DNA from 2 places in the Alkaliphilus crotonatoxidans genome. Region 1 is predicted to be linked to the other one. Evidence: riboswitches for the same ligand, from Rfam matches in the RefSeq annotation. Region 1 holds a riboswitch; the other holds the start of a gene.

Region 1 (8,251 bases):
CCCCATCGGATCTGAATTTTTTCCAAGCAAGCATACTATGTTGTCCTCCTTATTCTTGGGTCCATCAGGCTATTGATAATATCCACCAAGAGATTACATACTACAAACAATATGGCCGTCATCAAAATGTATGCTTGTATAATAGGGTAATCCCGGTTAAATATGGCCGTTACACATAATCGGCCAATACCTGGCCATGCAAAAATATTTTCCACCACTACGGTTCCTGCAATCAGCTTGGGAATAGACATTCCCAGGGCAGTTATGGCAGATTGAATAGAATTTTTAAAAATATGCCTGTAGGCGGTTGATTTTTTTAGCCCCCTTGCATGAATATACAGTACATAATTTTCATTTTTGTTTTGTACCATGTTATTTCGAATCAACCGGGTGTAGGTAGAAATATAGCTGAGGGAAAGGGTGACTGCTGGTAATATCACCGATCTAAGGCCATCCAGGCCGCTGGTTGGGAACATGTCCAGCTTTACAGCAAAGAACCACATCAGTAATAATCCTACCCAAAAATTAGGCATCGCCGCCCCAATAAAAATCAATCCCCTTATGATTTTATCTGCTATAGAATTCTCATAGATGGCACATAGTACCCCTGTAACAATACTAACGATTAGAATCATCAACAGGGCCATCCCTGCCAAAGACAGGGTAGCCGGCAATGCCCTCAGGATTTCTTCACTTACCGGCTTATTGTTAATATAGCTATTTCCAAAATCCAGTCGAAGGATATTTCTCAGCCATATGATATATCGTTGACCAAAGGGCTTATTTAGTCCCAGTTCCTCCCGCATGGAGGCCACCGCTTCATCGGTGGGTACAATTTCATTGACCCTGAGGGCCACCTCTGCCGGGTCACTGGTATTTAGATTTATCAATATGAATGAAATAAAGGTGATTCCAATTAGTATTGGAATGATCAGTAATATGCGTCTAATTATATCGTTCTTCATGCTCTACTCCTCAAAATACATCCTTTCAAAGGGTATTTCATATTGAGATACATTAAAGCCCACACCTTTTAACGAGGATACATGAACAGCCTTTGTTCTTGAATAGGTTAATGGTATATAAACACAGGCATCATGAATATAGCCAATGATTTCTGCATACATTACCTGGCGTATATTTTCGTCAGGCTCTACCATCACCTGCCCAATCATCTCATCCAGCCATTCCTTTCTTTCAAGTCCTACCTGGGCCTGATAATCACCATGGGCCGGTATTCTCCAGGAGGATAGATAAGATTGAGGGTCGTAGGGTACCCCCCAGGATAGTGAATATTGAAGATCGAAGTCTCCTGATTTTTGACGATCCAGGAAGGCTTGCTTTTCCTCTCCTACAATTTTTAAGCTGACACCGATATCCTTCATGTTATCCTGTATCAATTCACTGATGGTACGTTCCTGGCTGTTGTCTGAATTATAATAGATAGAGAGCTCCATTTTACGGCCATCCTTATACCGATAGCCGTCGTCCTCCAGCTTCCAGCCCGCCTCCTCCAAAAGCTTCGATGCCTGCTCAATATCATAGATCCGTTTTTTTAAATTTAAGTTACTATAGGGTACAGTGGGGGACAACAGGGTATCTGCCACCGTTTCTGATCCATTGAGTATACCATCGGCAATGGCTGCCTTATCCACCCCATACTGTAGGGCCTCTCTCACCTTAATGTCCCCTGTGATCTCTCTATTGGAATTTAACAAAATTGCCCTTGAGGCGATGGGGCTGCTCATTAGTGTTTCATACTGCTCCTGTCCTTCCAGGGCCTTAAAGGAATCTAAATCAATCATGTCTCCATCGGCCCCAAACAACAGATCAACTTCTCCCTTTTGAAGGGCCAGGAGTATGGTCTGATGATCCGGCATTACCTGCCATTTTATTGAGTCAAGCCGGGCCTGTTCTCCCCAATAGGATTCATTAGCCGTAAATACTGCATATTGATTTTCTTTATGCTCCTTCAATATCCAGGGTCCTGTTCCAATATAGCCTTGCACCCCTGATTTTGTATTGCCATCTATAAAGCAGCTGGGGGATATAAATCGAAAGGGTCTTGTTAAGCCCAACTCACTTAAAGCTGGATAATAGGCATTTTTAAGTACCAGGTTAATCGTATAGTCATCTACAATTTCAACATAGTCTATTTGATTTACCAATTCCAGCCACGCATGCCTTTCATCGTTAGCCATAACAGCATCAATATTCATTTTAACTGCCAGGGCATTAAAATCCTCTCCATCGGTAAACTTTACGTCTTCTCTTAATTTAAATGTATAGACCCTTCCATCCTCTGATATTTCCCAATCCTTAGCCAGCCAGGGCTTAATTCCCTCCTCCGTATTAATAACCAAAGATTCAAAGACCATGTTTTGGGCTGCCATCTCTCCTGAGTAAAGATGGGGATTAATGTCCCTAATATCCTTCGTACTGGCATAGACCAGTTGAGTTTTTTCCTGATTACCGGCGTCCCCCTTTGCTTCTATTTTTGACTGTCTACAGGCAATCTGTGAAAATCCCAAAAGTAAAATCAATAAAGCCACCACAAGCCTTTTATGCCTCATCTGTTTTTTCTCCCCTCAATTTAGTTTCAGTAAACAAAAACAAAAAAATCTCCTCATCTTAAGAAAGGAGATCATTAGCAAAAAATAGCCATTTTAAACATACCCCCTATACTCCGTAGAGTTATGATATTTAGCAGCAGGCAGGTCTTCTGACTCTAGGATCATCACAGTGTAAAGCCTTCCCGTGTCAACAGTGGCATCCTTTTACACTACTTCTCTATTACAGCGGCGGGACCGTACAGGAATTTCACCTGTTTCCCTTTTAATTGAAGGTTCAGCCTTAAGCTGTCCTTCAAACCTACTACTATATTATTTAGATTTAGGACAATCTAATTATATATTGCCAATGATTTCCTGTCAATATTGATTATAGCTTACTTTTCTGCCCCAATCATAAACATAGGGGTTGACCCATAGTTGACCCTTTCCTCTTCATCCCAAACCCTTTCCCCAATTTGAGTATCTATCCATATTTTTTTAAAGCCTATTTTTAGCATCTCCCTTGTATCCCATTGAGGCCTGTATTCCCGGCTTAAGGGAAGGCTTTTTGCTATGGCCTCCATGGCCTTTGTATCGGTATGGATATAATGATCCTTGAAGCCCTTCTCCCTTGCCTTCTTTCTATCCTCCTCATAGGCCCTTCTCTTCTCATGATCGTGCACATGTAAATACCAGTTGGCATCGAAGTTTAATAATCGGCCGCAACAGGCCAGCACCCGGTGCCACTCCCTGTAGGCCTCATGGGGTCTTTCTAAATTCCAGGTCAAATTCCGAGAGATAATAAGATCAAAGGTATTATCCTCAAACTCCAAATTATGGGCATCCATCCGTTTAAAATCGATATGCTGATGATATCTACCTGCATTATTAACGGCTCTTTGAAGCATTCCTTCTGTATAATCAACTGCTGTCACCTCATGACCGCAATCGGCCATAATGATTGCTAAAAACCCTGGCCCTGTTCCTATATCCAATACCTTTAACTTTTTTCCTGGCTTCTTTGGTGCATATTCATTAATTAAATCAATCCAGGCCTGACGCTTGAAGCTGTTCAGCTCCTCAAGATTGGTCTGACAATACCCGTCAGCCCTTACATTCCAATATTGTTCTACCGCTTCTAAAAGCACTCCCATGCCATGTCATTCCTCCAATTATGAATAATTGATTTAGCAAAAAATAAAAAAACACGAAAAGCTAATCAATACCTTCTGTATTGAATAAAACCTTCGTGGTTCCATTTAAAAAATATTAAACTAATATAATATACATCAATTATAATATACATCAATTAAAAATCAGCATCTTTCAGAGTGAACAAACATAAATCGACATTTTAGATTTTATCATTTTATTTTAAATCTGTCAACATAATGCCAGTTTAACTGGTATGTAGCAAATAATTCAAGCGGTGTATCGTATAAGCCTTCAACTATCCTTCAAGCATCTTTCTAATAACACCTAAGGATCTTTTCTTCTGATTTCATATTATAGACGTCCAGTTTTCTTGGATGTCGCTTGACAATTCCAATATAGATTTAAATTAACTACAGCCTACAGCAATCACCGCAATGATGTAAATGATAAAGTCCCCCACATTTTACTGTGGGGGCACTTTATCATTTACAGGTAAGGGCAACTTGCTGCTGAATGAGAATAAGAATGACTATATTCTCTATAACTTGTTCCACAATTATTACAAATGTAGCGATCATATACATCTACATAGCAAGTGTTCCCACGCCTTGTATGATTTTCCTGTATATAATCTCTCCAAATAGGATTACTACAGCATGTGACCACTTGTGGTTCTACTATTGCATTTTCATTTTTAACGTAATTCTCAATAATCGTATCTTTTGCAATTTCTGACACTAGCTCTTCTGTAAATTCAGCAGTATCATAGTGTAATTTAAATAAGACTTCACCCTCGGAATAAATTACCATGGCACTGTCCTTTTCAGTGTGCAAATCTCTTTCATCTTCACTGCTAAACATTACCCAATTATCGCCGAAATTCATTGGAGCTTCTGCAAAAACTTGTATCCCAGATAAAGTCAAAATCACAGTCAACATTAGAATAAAATAAAATACATCTTTTAATTTCATTAAATAACCTCCTATTTTTGAATTGTTTTTTCTGAAAAATATTATGTTAGTTACTTAAGGCTTTTAATATCTCTAGTTTTAAACTTAGTGACTTGAAATAGGTTTACTATATGAAAGCCTTATAACACTAGGTAACGTGATATTTGCATAGCCTGTCCACTTTATTTCTTTAATTAATTGAGATAAATTAGCAAACAGCTCATAGTTTAAAAAAATACAGGCCAAGCATAAGATCGCTAACCTTATCTCATCGTGGAGTTATCGACATTCTACTCACATTACCTTGAAATGAAAAAAGCGGCATTTATTATACGGACTAAAATGCTTTATTTGAAATAGCATTTGAATCAATAAAAATGCCGCCTATCTTTTAACTTTCATTGGAACCACATCCTTTCTACATTTAGTAAGGTTAATAAATTAACTGCCTTCACTTAACAAAATGTTTAAAAAGAGATTTTCCTACACGAATCTTATAAAAGTTATATTTTATTTTGTATTAATTCGTTGCACAATAATTGTGATATATTTAGTAATTTCCTCAATAGGCATCTTAACTATATTGCAAACTATTTTCTGTGAAGAAATAACAACTTACAATTATACCTTATAATACCATGGGATATTTATCCAGTCAACCCTTATATTCACTTTTTTAATATTATCAAATTTTACTTGTGCTCTAGTAGACGAATCCCGCTAATCTAGTAATGGATGTTCACAGAAATATCATTTTGATTATTTATAGCATTTACCAATGACTAATACTAAAAAAGCTACTAAGCAGCATCGCTTAGTAGCTTTTCATATCGAAAAGTGTGGTATCAAAAAATTTTTAATTATTATATCATAGTACGGTAATTCTTTGTCCTATCCTATTTGCCGTTAACCGTTGGTAGAAATTTTGTCCTTAAGTCTTTCAACCATAGTCATGATCCTTTCCTTCCATTTGACAGTAAAGGTCTCGACTGTTTCCATCACCATTTCCTGATCGATGTAATATTCCTGACCAATCAACTGAAAAACATGATAAGGCCCTTCCCGGTAATATCCTAAAACCCCCACCGCATCATATCGGGCCATCATTTCCCGATGGGCCTCATCAACAGCCACCAGCCCCACTATTAATATCAACATAATCAGTGTAATGGTTAAATATACTCTTTGTCTTCTCTTTTTAATTTGTTTTTTTGCCTCTACTCGACCCATTTACATCACCATTGGTATTGTAAACATTTTAGGCCGGTTTTAGTCAAAACTGATACATTTTTTATTCAATGATATATTGCAGCGCCTCACCAATGACCTTAGCTAAATAATAGGCTGTTTTTCGTGCTTCTTCTATGGTATTGGCATTACTGCCAACCTCCAGCAAAGCATAATGATCCACCAGGAATTGATTGAACCTGCCATAGGGCTTCACCAGGATTTCTTTACTGAAGCCGGGGTATCGTTGATCGCTGACGGTTTTCAATAGCCTTGCAAAGGCTTCTACTTCATTGCGATTAGGGGTTTCAGAGCCAATGACTGGCTGAAATTTTGTGGTTGTTTCGTTGTTAATGAATGCCTGATTATTACGAATTAAATTGTCTCGATTGGGAGTGGTTTCCACCTGGTCATAGCCATCCCGGTGAACATCAAATATCACCTTAATTGAAGGATGTTTCTTCAAAATTTCCTGAGCAGTGCTTAGTGATCGGCTGTAGGACCCATTGTAGGAGGGATAATCATGATAGGTAGTATCATGAATTACCCGATAGCCCTGGCTTTCCAGCTCCTTTGCCAGGATTTCACCTATGGCAATGACGGAATATTCCTTTCTAAGGGTGTGAAAGTTTCCCTCAGAGGCAGGCTGATAGGATTCGGTACCATGGGTATGATAAATCAATATTTGAGGCTGGTCCTTTTCTAAGGTAACTTTAGCTGGAAGGGCATTATCATCCAGTACCAGGGTTCCATTCTGACTTAAGCTATCGATAATATCATTCTCATCGGGAATATAAATTCCTTCTCCTGCCTCTCCCAGATCATCGGGATCTGCATCGGGCAGCTCCTCTTCAGTGTGGTCTTTGCTGATATTGTCCTGGGTGAGATCAATTATAGGAGCCTCCGGCCCTTCTTCCTCTAGGGAAATCCCTGCGCTGGCAAGGACCGTTCCCTTATCATAAAGGGCCAGGGCTGGAAACTGGGACTTAATAAAGGTGTAGGGATTCCTTAAATCAACAAAGAAAACCTCTTTGACAAAGGATTGATAATAATTTTTTATACTGCCCACCAGACCTTCTAAAGGGCCTTCAGCCCCTGGGGCTGGAAGCACCTGATGAACTACCCTTTTCAAAAACTGTTGATAGACCTCAGGTTGTCCAAGGATAAGCTGTCTTGTTTCTATTGTTGTCGTTTCTCGATTACTTGAGGCCAATATATTATGGTTAAATATCATTTTTCCCAGCATTAAAAAGATGGCTAATATTAAAATCATAATGATGACATTTCGATAATCATTAAAAACCCTGCGTTTTTTAGTGAACAAATTAAGCACCCGCCTTCATAAGTTTCTATAGATACATATGAAGGGGGTGCCATTTTTATGACAACCGTTTCTTGATTCTTTAATGAATATAACGATTAACATCCTTTAAATCGATGCCGGGATGCAGGGCGATATTCAAAGCATTGGCAATAATCTGAGACAGGTTTGTAATCACCTCGTCAATATCCTTGGGAGTTACCATGACATTGGCATTATAGGGCTCTAAAATTTCCCTGATTAGAGAATACTTTTCTTCTCCCTTCAGACCCTTCAACATTTGATAAAAATCGCTTCCCTTGCTGGCCTGACGAGTAAAGGCCTCTATGACCATATCAATTGTATCACTGGTCAGGGTGGCCGCATCAACTACAGTGGGTACCCCAATGGCAATCACCGGTACACCCAGGGTTTCTTGATCAAGGGCCTTTCGCTTGCTGCCAATTCCTGAACCTGGACTAATGCCAGTATTGGAAATCTGAATCGTGGTATTGACCCGTTCCATCTTTCTAGAAGCCAGGGCATCCACCGCCACCACCAGATCAGGCTTAATTTTTTCCACAATCCCCTGAATGGTTTCACTGGTTTCCACCCCGGTTGTCCCCATTACACCGGGAGAAATGGCACTGACTTCTGCCAAATCCTGATCACTCTTCTTATTATACATTTGAAAAAGATGCCTGGTCACATAAACCTTAGAAACCACCTTTGGGCCGAGGGCATCGGGGGTTACATTCCAGTTTCCTAGGCCCACAATCAAGGCCCGAAGCTGTTTACGATTTCCTGCCAGGGCTTTAATTTCCCTGGCCAACACCTGGCTGACCTCGTCCTTTAAATCAGCATCAGATCTCCTTAAGCCCATACACTCCAATGTCACATAGCTCCCCTTTGGCTTTCCCATTACTTGGGCAGCTTCATCATTTAATACTTCAACCCTGGTAATTTTAATGTCCTTTAGCTCCTCCTGCTGTACCGATACACCTGAAATTTCCTGCTGCTTATTCTCTTGATATAGCTCTCTGGCCTCCATGGCCAGGTCTGTTCT
Region 2 (8,251 bases), on a different contig from region 1:
CTGTTTCAGTCAAAGGAGCTAAAGGTCAGTGATGCCCTTGTTTTAATAGGCTACAACCCCCGTGATCTAATTCCCAAAAGGGGAAAGCCACTGACCATTGTAATCAATCAAGAAAAGAAAATCTATTATGGCGCCTATGGGCAGCCGGCAGAAATCTATGTCAATCAGCTTGCCTCCAGCCTCGAAAGCCCCATTAAGCATGGTGATAATATCATTATCAAACCGGCTCAAATGGGTACCGATGCTGACTATACCTTTAATAAGCTAATGGACTTAGAGGGGCGATTGAATGTAAACAATAGGAAAGTTAACCAATTTTACGATATCAGCCTAAATGGGGAACCCGTAACAGGAAACCCTCGTCTAAAGGACGGGGATATTATTCGATTTAAAAAAATAGCCACCCTGGGAGAGCTGGCCGATTATTTAAAGCTTGATTTATCGCATAAAGCTGTGCGGGTGAATGGTGAACCGGCAGATTATTTTACCACCATAGAACAAAATGACCTAATAGAAATAGTTAATTCAGAGGACACACCACAGATCAATGAAGTACCAGAGGAAGCCAATTGCAAGAAAATAAAAATAAAATATAACGGTGAAGAGCTGGTGCTTGAATTAACGAAAGAGAAAGAGAACTTAATTTTTGTAGATATTTTTAATTATATTGAATTTGATCGACAGCGGGTCAGGGGAAAGCTGGTTTTAAACCACAATGGGTCGCCTGCAAATTATACAGATCCAATTCAAGAGGGGGATGAGATTGAAATACGCTGGGATTAAGAATAAATTAAGGTATTGAAATCATAACTTGTTATTTAAAAGAATATTTTATTAAAATCCCAATAAAATTGTATTAAGTGTAGTGTAGCTGTACTTTAGATTGCACCGAGGAGTGATAACATGGAACCGAGTATACCTAAGAAAAACAATAAAAAATGGTTCCTGTGGCTGACAGCAATGATATTGGCTACTGTATTGATTGCTTTCTTAACACTGGGAATGTTTGTTTTGAATGAAAAGGGCTTTTATCGAAATATTTATGTGGAGTCGGTGGATATAAGCAATCTATCGAAGGAAGAAGCACTGATGAAGCTACAAAAAGTATTTGACAATGAACTTGAAAACCAGCAAATCACGATTATCTATGAAGGGGAAAGCTGGCATTATCCCTATCGCCTCCTGGGGTATCGCTACGATTACGAAGCTGCTTTAGAGGAGGCCTATCGAGTGGGCCGAGAGGGTAATCCCCTGGCCAGGCTTTCAGAAATTTATGGCCTTAGAAAGTATTCAAAGATGATTCCCCTGGCAGCTGAATATGATATAGAAAAGGTTGAACTGGTTTTAGAGGAGATCAACAGCGAAATTTTCCAAGAGCCGGTGAATGCCAAGGCTATACGACGATCAGGGAGCTTTGAAATAACAGAAGGAATTCCCGGGGTAGTGCTGGACGCCGAGGAGCTTATGTACAGAATTAAGGAACAGATAGAAAATTATCAAGGCACTCCCATTGAGCTGCCTGTAAAAAATATTGCTCCCCGAATTACTGCCGAAAGCCTAAAGGATTTGAAGGAGATTATTGGTAGTTTTTCTACCACCTTTGATGCAGGAGTAAAGGGAAGAAGCACGAATATTACCATTGCCTCTAAAAGCATAGATGGTACGTTGCTTATGCCTGGCGAGGCCTTTTCCTTCAATGAACAAACCGGCCCCCGGGGGGTTGCAGAGGGATACCAGGAGGCTCCGGTAATTATCAATGGTCAGTTAATCCCAGGAATTGGCGGCGGTATCTGTCAAGTATCCTCTACCCTATATAATGCAGTGGTAAGGGCTGATTTAGAAATTATTAATCGAAAGAACCATTCTTTGCCTGTGGCCTATGTGCCCTTAGGACACGATGCTACAGTGGCCTACGGCTATATTGATTTTGAATTTATAAATGATATGCCCTATCCGATTTATTTGGAAAGCTCTGTTCAGGGAAATCGGGTAACTGTTAATATTTATGGAAGAAAAACCCAGGATACAAGCATTAAGCTCTATTCAGAGGTAGTAGAAACCATTGAGCCTAAGATCGAGATAAAAACCGACGATACCCTTTTTGTAGATGAAAAAAAAGTAGAAAGGGAACCTAAAAGAGGATACCGTGTTCATACCTATAAAATATATACCAGTAATGGAAAAGAGGTTAAACGGGAACTGATTTCAAAGGATTATTATATTCCTGTTAATGGAATTACCCTTCAGGGGACTAAACCCCGTTCCCAAGTTGAGGCCCCTGAACCCGTAAATGGAGAGGAAGTTAATGTGTCTCCGGAGGGGCCGGAGCTTTAACTTCAAAAACTATATAGAATTGATTTCCCTAAAGGTTTATAGGACCAGAGGATCATATTTTGATCCTCTATTCTTGTTTTATCGACAGAAAGGGATCTTGCCATGGTATTTCAAACCATATTTTGATATAATAATAACAGCAATATATCGAATGGCTGGAGGATACCAATGGAAGAATTATTATATGACAAAACGATTAACTGTCCCGTATGTAAACGAGATTTTACTTCTAAAAAGGTTAGAATTAGAAAACTCAAAATTCAGGAAAAACAGGATGATTTAAATGTAGTTTATAAAGAAATAAACCCCTTGTATTACCAGGTGTTTGTCTGCCCCCATTGTGGCTACAGCGGCACTGAAAGCAGCTTTGAAGAAATTACACCCAACCAAAAACATGATTTTGATGATCAGATTCGCTATAAGTGGAAATCTCGGGATTATGGCGGTATCAGAACCTATGAGGAGGCAGAAGCATGTTTTAAAATGGCCATCTTGGTGGCACAGGTTACGAAGCGGCCCCAGAGCTATTTAGGAAACCTGTGTATAAAGCTGGCCTGGTTGTATAGGGGATATAACAGTGTGAAGGAAGAAGAATTTTTAAAGCATGCCCTGCATCATTTTGAAGCATCTTATCAAAATGAACATTTAGAAGGAACATCGGTGGATGAAATGACCGTTGCTTACCTGGTGGGAGAGTTAAATCGATATTTTGGAAGGTTCAAAGAGGCAATTATTTGGTATAGCAAGGTATTAGATCATCCCATGATTAAGCATAATCGACAGCTACAATTGAAAACCAGAGAACAGTGGAGGGTGGCGAAGGAGCAATATGATGGAGAAAAGAGAATTACAGAAGCCTGATTGTATATACTACAGTCAAATACAGGTTGCAGGACTGGAGCTTTTCCTTGCCTCAACCCATCGGGGATTGGCGTTGGTGGACTTTCATAACGATGAAGTTAAAGGACTAGCTGAGCTTGACAGGCTTTTTCCCGGGGCCCAGTACATATTTAGCCCGGAAAAAAATCTTCCCTACGAGGCAGCCCTAAGGGAATATTTTAATGGAGCCTTAAAGGTCTTTGACCTACCCCTTGACGTGATTGGTACGCCCTTTCAAAAGCAGGTGTGGCAGGCTTTAACAGAAATTCCCTATGGAAAAACCGTAACCTATAAAGACATTGCAGTAAAAATTAACCGTCCAAAGGCAGTTCGGGCTGTGGGAATGGCAAACAACAAAAATAAAATCCCAATCATTATCCCCTGCCATCGGGTCATTGGTTCAAACGGAAGCCTCGTTGGTTATGGTGGTGGGCTTCATATCAAAAAAAAGCTCCTTTCTTTAGAAGGGGTTACAGTCTAAAAGTACAATAGCCTAGCGGGCTCCTCTTCTTAAAATTCTGCTGGCCCTTTAAGGGAACTGGATATGTATCAATTCAAAGGTGGTTATCTTCTAGCCACTTTTTTGTGTTCCTTTTCATTAAAAACAGGCATAAATTAGTAGAAATGGATGGCAGAAAAGATAGGAGTGGATATTTTGAAGCATTTAAAAAATCCAATTATTTTTATTCCTGGTTTAATGGGCTCCTTTGGGGGAGATATGCTGAAGGGGCAAAAAAAGTGGGGCTTTGGTATGGCCCGATTAATTTATGATCCCTTTATAAGGGGATTGGAAAATTTAGGCTATCGCAGGGGACAAAATCTTCATATATGCCATTATGATTGGCGCAGGAGAATAGAAGAAATTGTACCCACTTACCTTATTCCTATGATTAATGAGGCTAAGAAAAAACATCCCGATCAATCGATTGATATCATTACCCATAGCATGGGGGGATTGGTGGCAAGAGCCTTTATTCAGGGATCGCTGTATCAAAATGAAGTACACAAGCTGATTCTAATTGGCACGCCTAATCTGGGAGCCCTGGATGCCTATTATCTATGGTCTACCGGCAGAATGGTACCAGTGAAAAAAAGATCAATATTCCAAATCATCTATCGGGGGTATCTTTGGATACTTAGAAAAATTCTAAAAATCCCTATGGGAGAAAGTCATTTATCCGAGCTGCATAGAAATTTCCCGGCCCTGGGACAGCTTATTCCCTCCAATGGTTATGGGCCAATCTTAACCTATGAATCAGCACCTGATCAATGGGTGCTGGTACCCAGAAGTTATATGAGATATCAAAATCCACTGTTAGACCACCTTAACAGTCAATTGCCTATATTAAAGGAGCGGGTAGAGGAGCTTTATTGCTATTGCGGAGAAGGAAAGGAAACCAACGAACAGCTGGTGGTCGACCCACAACAGTTACTTAATTATGGAAAAGAGATGATTACAGGAATTTTAAAAACCGGCCAGGGAGACGGTGTAGTGACGGTTGCCAGTGCATCATTGGATAAAGGAATAGGCAATGTACTGCCCGGCAGCCATCATGGCATTCTGATGGAAGCCCTGAACCCAATTTCTCAGGGCTATGGGGTTCAAGTGGTTGACAGTTATCATGAGGAAGAAGAAACCCTGCACCTGCTTTTTAATGGACCGATTGAGTTTACCCTGACCAGAGGACAGCAAACCATATTAGTCTATGATACCGATGGAATCAAGAGCAGCTATGACCATATGATTCAGGAGCACGAGGGAGATTTCCATTGGATTGCCATTCGCAACGTTCCCTACGGTGAATATAACTTATATATACAAGGGAGCAAGATTCAAACTATTAATCTTTTGGTATTGGGACGAGAGGTAGAAAAAGAATATACCGGCGAAGCATCAGGGTTAGGCCATAGACCCTTTGCCAGCTTCTATTTAGAGGCGGAAAAATAGATTGATAAAAATAGTTGTTTCTGGTATGATTAACTTGAATTTAATATCTTGTGTTGGTGCAAACAATAGCTTAATAGGGAAAGTGGTGAAATTCCACTGCAGCCCCCGCTACTGTAAGTAATGACTAAGGCAGCCATAAACCACTGGGAAACCGGGAAGGGTGCTGCCTGTAGGATGAGTTACAAGCCAGGAGACCTGCCACGCAGCAATAAACTACCTTCGGAGGGAAGGCATGTTTCATGGTTTTGATTAAAAGCCCTTACCTCTGTCGTGTTTAGGTAAGGGTTTTCTAATTTATAGGAAAGAGGAAATTGTTATGGGAAATTTAATTTTGGTAACGGGAGGAGCCAGGAGCGGCAAAAGTACCTTTGCAGAAGGTCTCTTAAGGGAGCTGGGGGACAAGGTACTCTATGTTGCCACAGCCAAGGCCTTCGATCAGGAAATGCAGGATCGAATCAAAAAACATCAAGCCAGCCGTCCCCAGGGGTGGCAAACGCTGGAGGCCTATAGGGAATTGGATCGGGCGCTGGCCCTCAGTGGAACCTGCATGAAGGGAATCATATTGGATTGTGTGACCATTATGATTACAAACCTAATGATGGATTATGAACCCCATTGGGATAAGGTAAAGCCCTTAAGGATCAATGAAATAGAAGGAAAAATAATGGATCAATTTGTAAGGGTTGTTGAATATACAAAAAATACTGATGCCACTGTCGTGCTGGTTACCAACGAGGTGGGCTTCGGCATCGTACCGGGCTACCCTATGGCCAGGGCCTTTCGGGATATAGCAGGCAGAGTAAATCAATACCTGGCTTCCCAGGCCCATGAGGTTTATTTAACGGTTTGTGGTCTCCCATTAAAAATAAAATGAGGAGTGAAATATATGCTTACAAAAAAATTGGAAAAGGGCTTAATTCATATTTACACCGGCGATGGAAAGGGAAAAACGACTGCTGCCCTGGGGCAGGGGATCAGAACCTCGGGATCGGGCTTTCGGGTATTAATGGCTCAATTTCTTAAGGGTGATGATACAGGTGAGCTATACAGTATTGAAAAAATACCTAATTTTGATATCATTCGCTTTATTAAGGCAAACAAATTTTATTTTCAGATGAACGAGATAGAAAAAAAACAGGTTCAGCAGGGAATTATGGAGGGAATGAAGATCATAGAAGGCCATTTGAAGGAAGAGCACTATAATTTAATCATATTAGATGAAATTATGGCTGTACTTAATCATAAAATCCTTACTGTTGATGTCATTTTAGACTTGATTGAGTCGAAGCCTCATCATGTAGAATTAATTCTAACAGGCCGAAATGCGCCCCCAGAGCTGGTGGAAAGGGCTGATTATGTAACCGAGATGAAGCTGATTAAGCACCCCTTTCAACAGGGCATTTACGCCAGGAAGGGAATTGAAAGCTGATGGGCCGTTTCATTGGGATTTTGCAATTTTTGACCCGAATCACCATTGTCAAGGACCTTCCTTTAGATGAATCCTTTCATCGGGGAATTATTTTTTTTCCCTGGGTGGGCCTGCTGCTGGGAGCGATCAATCTGTTGGCCTACAGCGTGTTTTCATACCTCTTTCCATCGGCCCTTGGGATATTGTTAACCCTAAGCCTTTATATCGTCTTGACCGGTGGCCTTCATTTAGATGGTCTGGGTGATACCTTCGACGGTTTTTACAGCAATCGCCCCCGGGAGCAGATTTTGGATATTATGAAGGACAGCAGGCTGGGTACCAATGGATTACTGGCCATTGTGATGGTGCTGATCCTTAAGGCTGCGGCCTTGATATTGCTTAAGGGGTCAGACTTGATGATAGCCCTTGTTCATATGCCCATCATGGGAAGACTGGCCCTGGCCTTCGGGTGCCATGGTGCAGTCTATGGAAGAAAAAGTGGATTAGGTAATGCATTTATCGGAAAGGTCTCCAACCCCATGCTGCTCCTGGTGGTGGCCATGGGAACCTTAATGACCTTCTATTATCCCAGAAGTCTGATTTTCATCGGCATACTATATGGCTTTTCAAGTCTCTATAAATTCCATGCAGCACAGGTTATTGGAGGCATGACGGGGGATACCCTGGGGGCCCTTTGCGAGCTGTCTGAGGTATTGTATCTGTTATTTTTACTAATTCAATTGAGATAGGGGTGAGATGGTGTCAACAAGCCTTTATTTAATTCGCCATGGTGAAACTGACCATAATCTTCACAAACGATTATGTGGTTGGGCTGATCCTCCTTTGAATGAAAAAGGGCGAAAGCAGGCCCAGGATGCCGCCAAGGCCTTGACCTCTGTTGAAATCCATAGTATTTATCACAGCGGCTTAAAAAGGACGGAAGAGACGGCACAAATAATTCAAGGTGGCAGAGGTCTGGAATCGGTAGCCATCAATGGCCTTCGGGAAATCAATTTTGGCGCTTTAGAGGGAAAAACCATGCAGCATATGGAGGCGGTGTTCCCCGATGAATATAATGCCCTTATAGAGGATGCAGTTCATTTTCAATTTCCCCAGGGAGAAAGCCTTTACGAAATGCACCATAGAGTGATCAAAGCCGCCGATGAATTAATTCAGTCATCGAAAAATAAAAATTTGGTGTTGGTTACCCATGCCGGAGTCATTCGTTCAATTGTGGCCCATTACATTACCGGTGATATTCATAAACACTGGCACTTTAAAATAGACCATTGCAGTATTACGCTGCTGGAATTTCAAGAAGATTTCTGTATATTATCAAAGTTAAACCAATTATACAACTGTTAAGGGAGGAATCACGTTGAAGAAGAATAAAATGAATTATGTAATCCTTGGACTAGTTCTTTTAGTCGTATTTTTAGGGGGCTGTCAAAGTCAAGGTCCTACTGTTCAAGGCCCTTCCATTGAAGATGAATATAATGATGATTTTTCAGCCACTGTCGTTGATGGACTGGGTAGCGAAGTTACCATAGACAGGCTGCCGGAGCGGATTATTTCCATTGCACCCAGTCAAACAGAAATTATTTATGCCCTAGGAATACAGCATAAGCTGGTGGCTGTTTCAGATAGCTGCGATTATCCAGCGGAGGCGCTGACAAAGGAAA

The links. A riboswitch is a leader RNA that binds a small molecule or an ion and turns the genes downstream of it on or off. The one in region 1 is predicted to bind cobalamin.
Region 2: it holds a riboswitch for cobalamin, as region 1 does, so the genes downstream of both, cobU (bifunctional adenosylcobinamide kinase/adenosylcobinamide-phosphate guanylyltransferase) here and nikA (nickel ABC transporter substrate-binding protein) in region 1, are expected to answer to the same signal.

The regions. Positions count from the first base shown of each region.
Region 1 covers NZ_BAAHXS010000001.1:98,775-107,025, reverse strand. The annotation lists gene opp1C (nickel/cobalt ABC transporter permease) at 1-34, opposite strand, end outside; gene opp1B (nickel/cobalt ABC transporter permease) at 36-965, opposite strand; gene nikA (nickel ABC transporter substrate-binding protein) at 969-2,573, opposite strand; cobalamin riboswitch at 2,696-2,890, opposite strand; gene ACYQ1I_RS00460 (class I SAM-dependent methyltransferase) at 2,948-3,706, opposite strand; gene ACYQ1I_RS00455 (hypothetical protein) at 4,194-4,679, opposite strand; gene ACYQ1I_RS00450 (hypothetical protein) at 5,565-5,888, opposite strand; gene spoIIP (stage II sporulation protein P) at 5,950-7,209, opposite strand; gene gpr (GPR endopeptidase) at 7,289-8,251, opposite strand, start outside.
Region 2 covers NZ_BAAHXS010000006.1:393,993-402,243, forward strand. The annotation lists gene pilM (pilus assembly protein PilM) at 1-783, shown strand, start outside; gene ACYQ1I_RS13920 (VanW family protein) at 904-2,334, shown strand; gene ACYQ1I_RS13925 (DUF2225 domain-containing protein) at 2,503-3,195, shown strand; gene ACYQ1I_RS13930 (methylated-DNA--[protein]-cysteine S-methyltransferase) at 3,167-3,694, shown strand; gene ACYQ1I_RS13935 (lipase family alpha/beta hydrolase) at 3,869-5,161, shown strand; cobalamin riboswitch at 5,198-5,378, shown strand; gene cobU (bifunctional adenosylcobinamide kinase/adenosylcobinamide-phosphate guanylyltransferase) at 5,478-6,035, shown strand; gene ACYQ1I_RS13945 (cob(I)yrinic acid a,c-diamide adenosyltransferase) at 6,048-6,590, shown strand; gene cobS (adenosylcobinamide-GDP ribazoletransferase) at 6,590-7,318, shown strand; gene ACYQ1I_RS13955 (histidine phosphatase family protein) at 7,329-7,934, shown strand; gene ACYQ1I_RS13960 (ABC transporter substrate-binding protein) at 7,948-8,251, shown strand, end outside.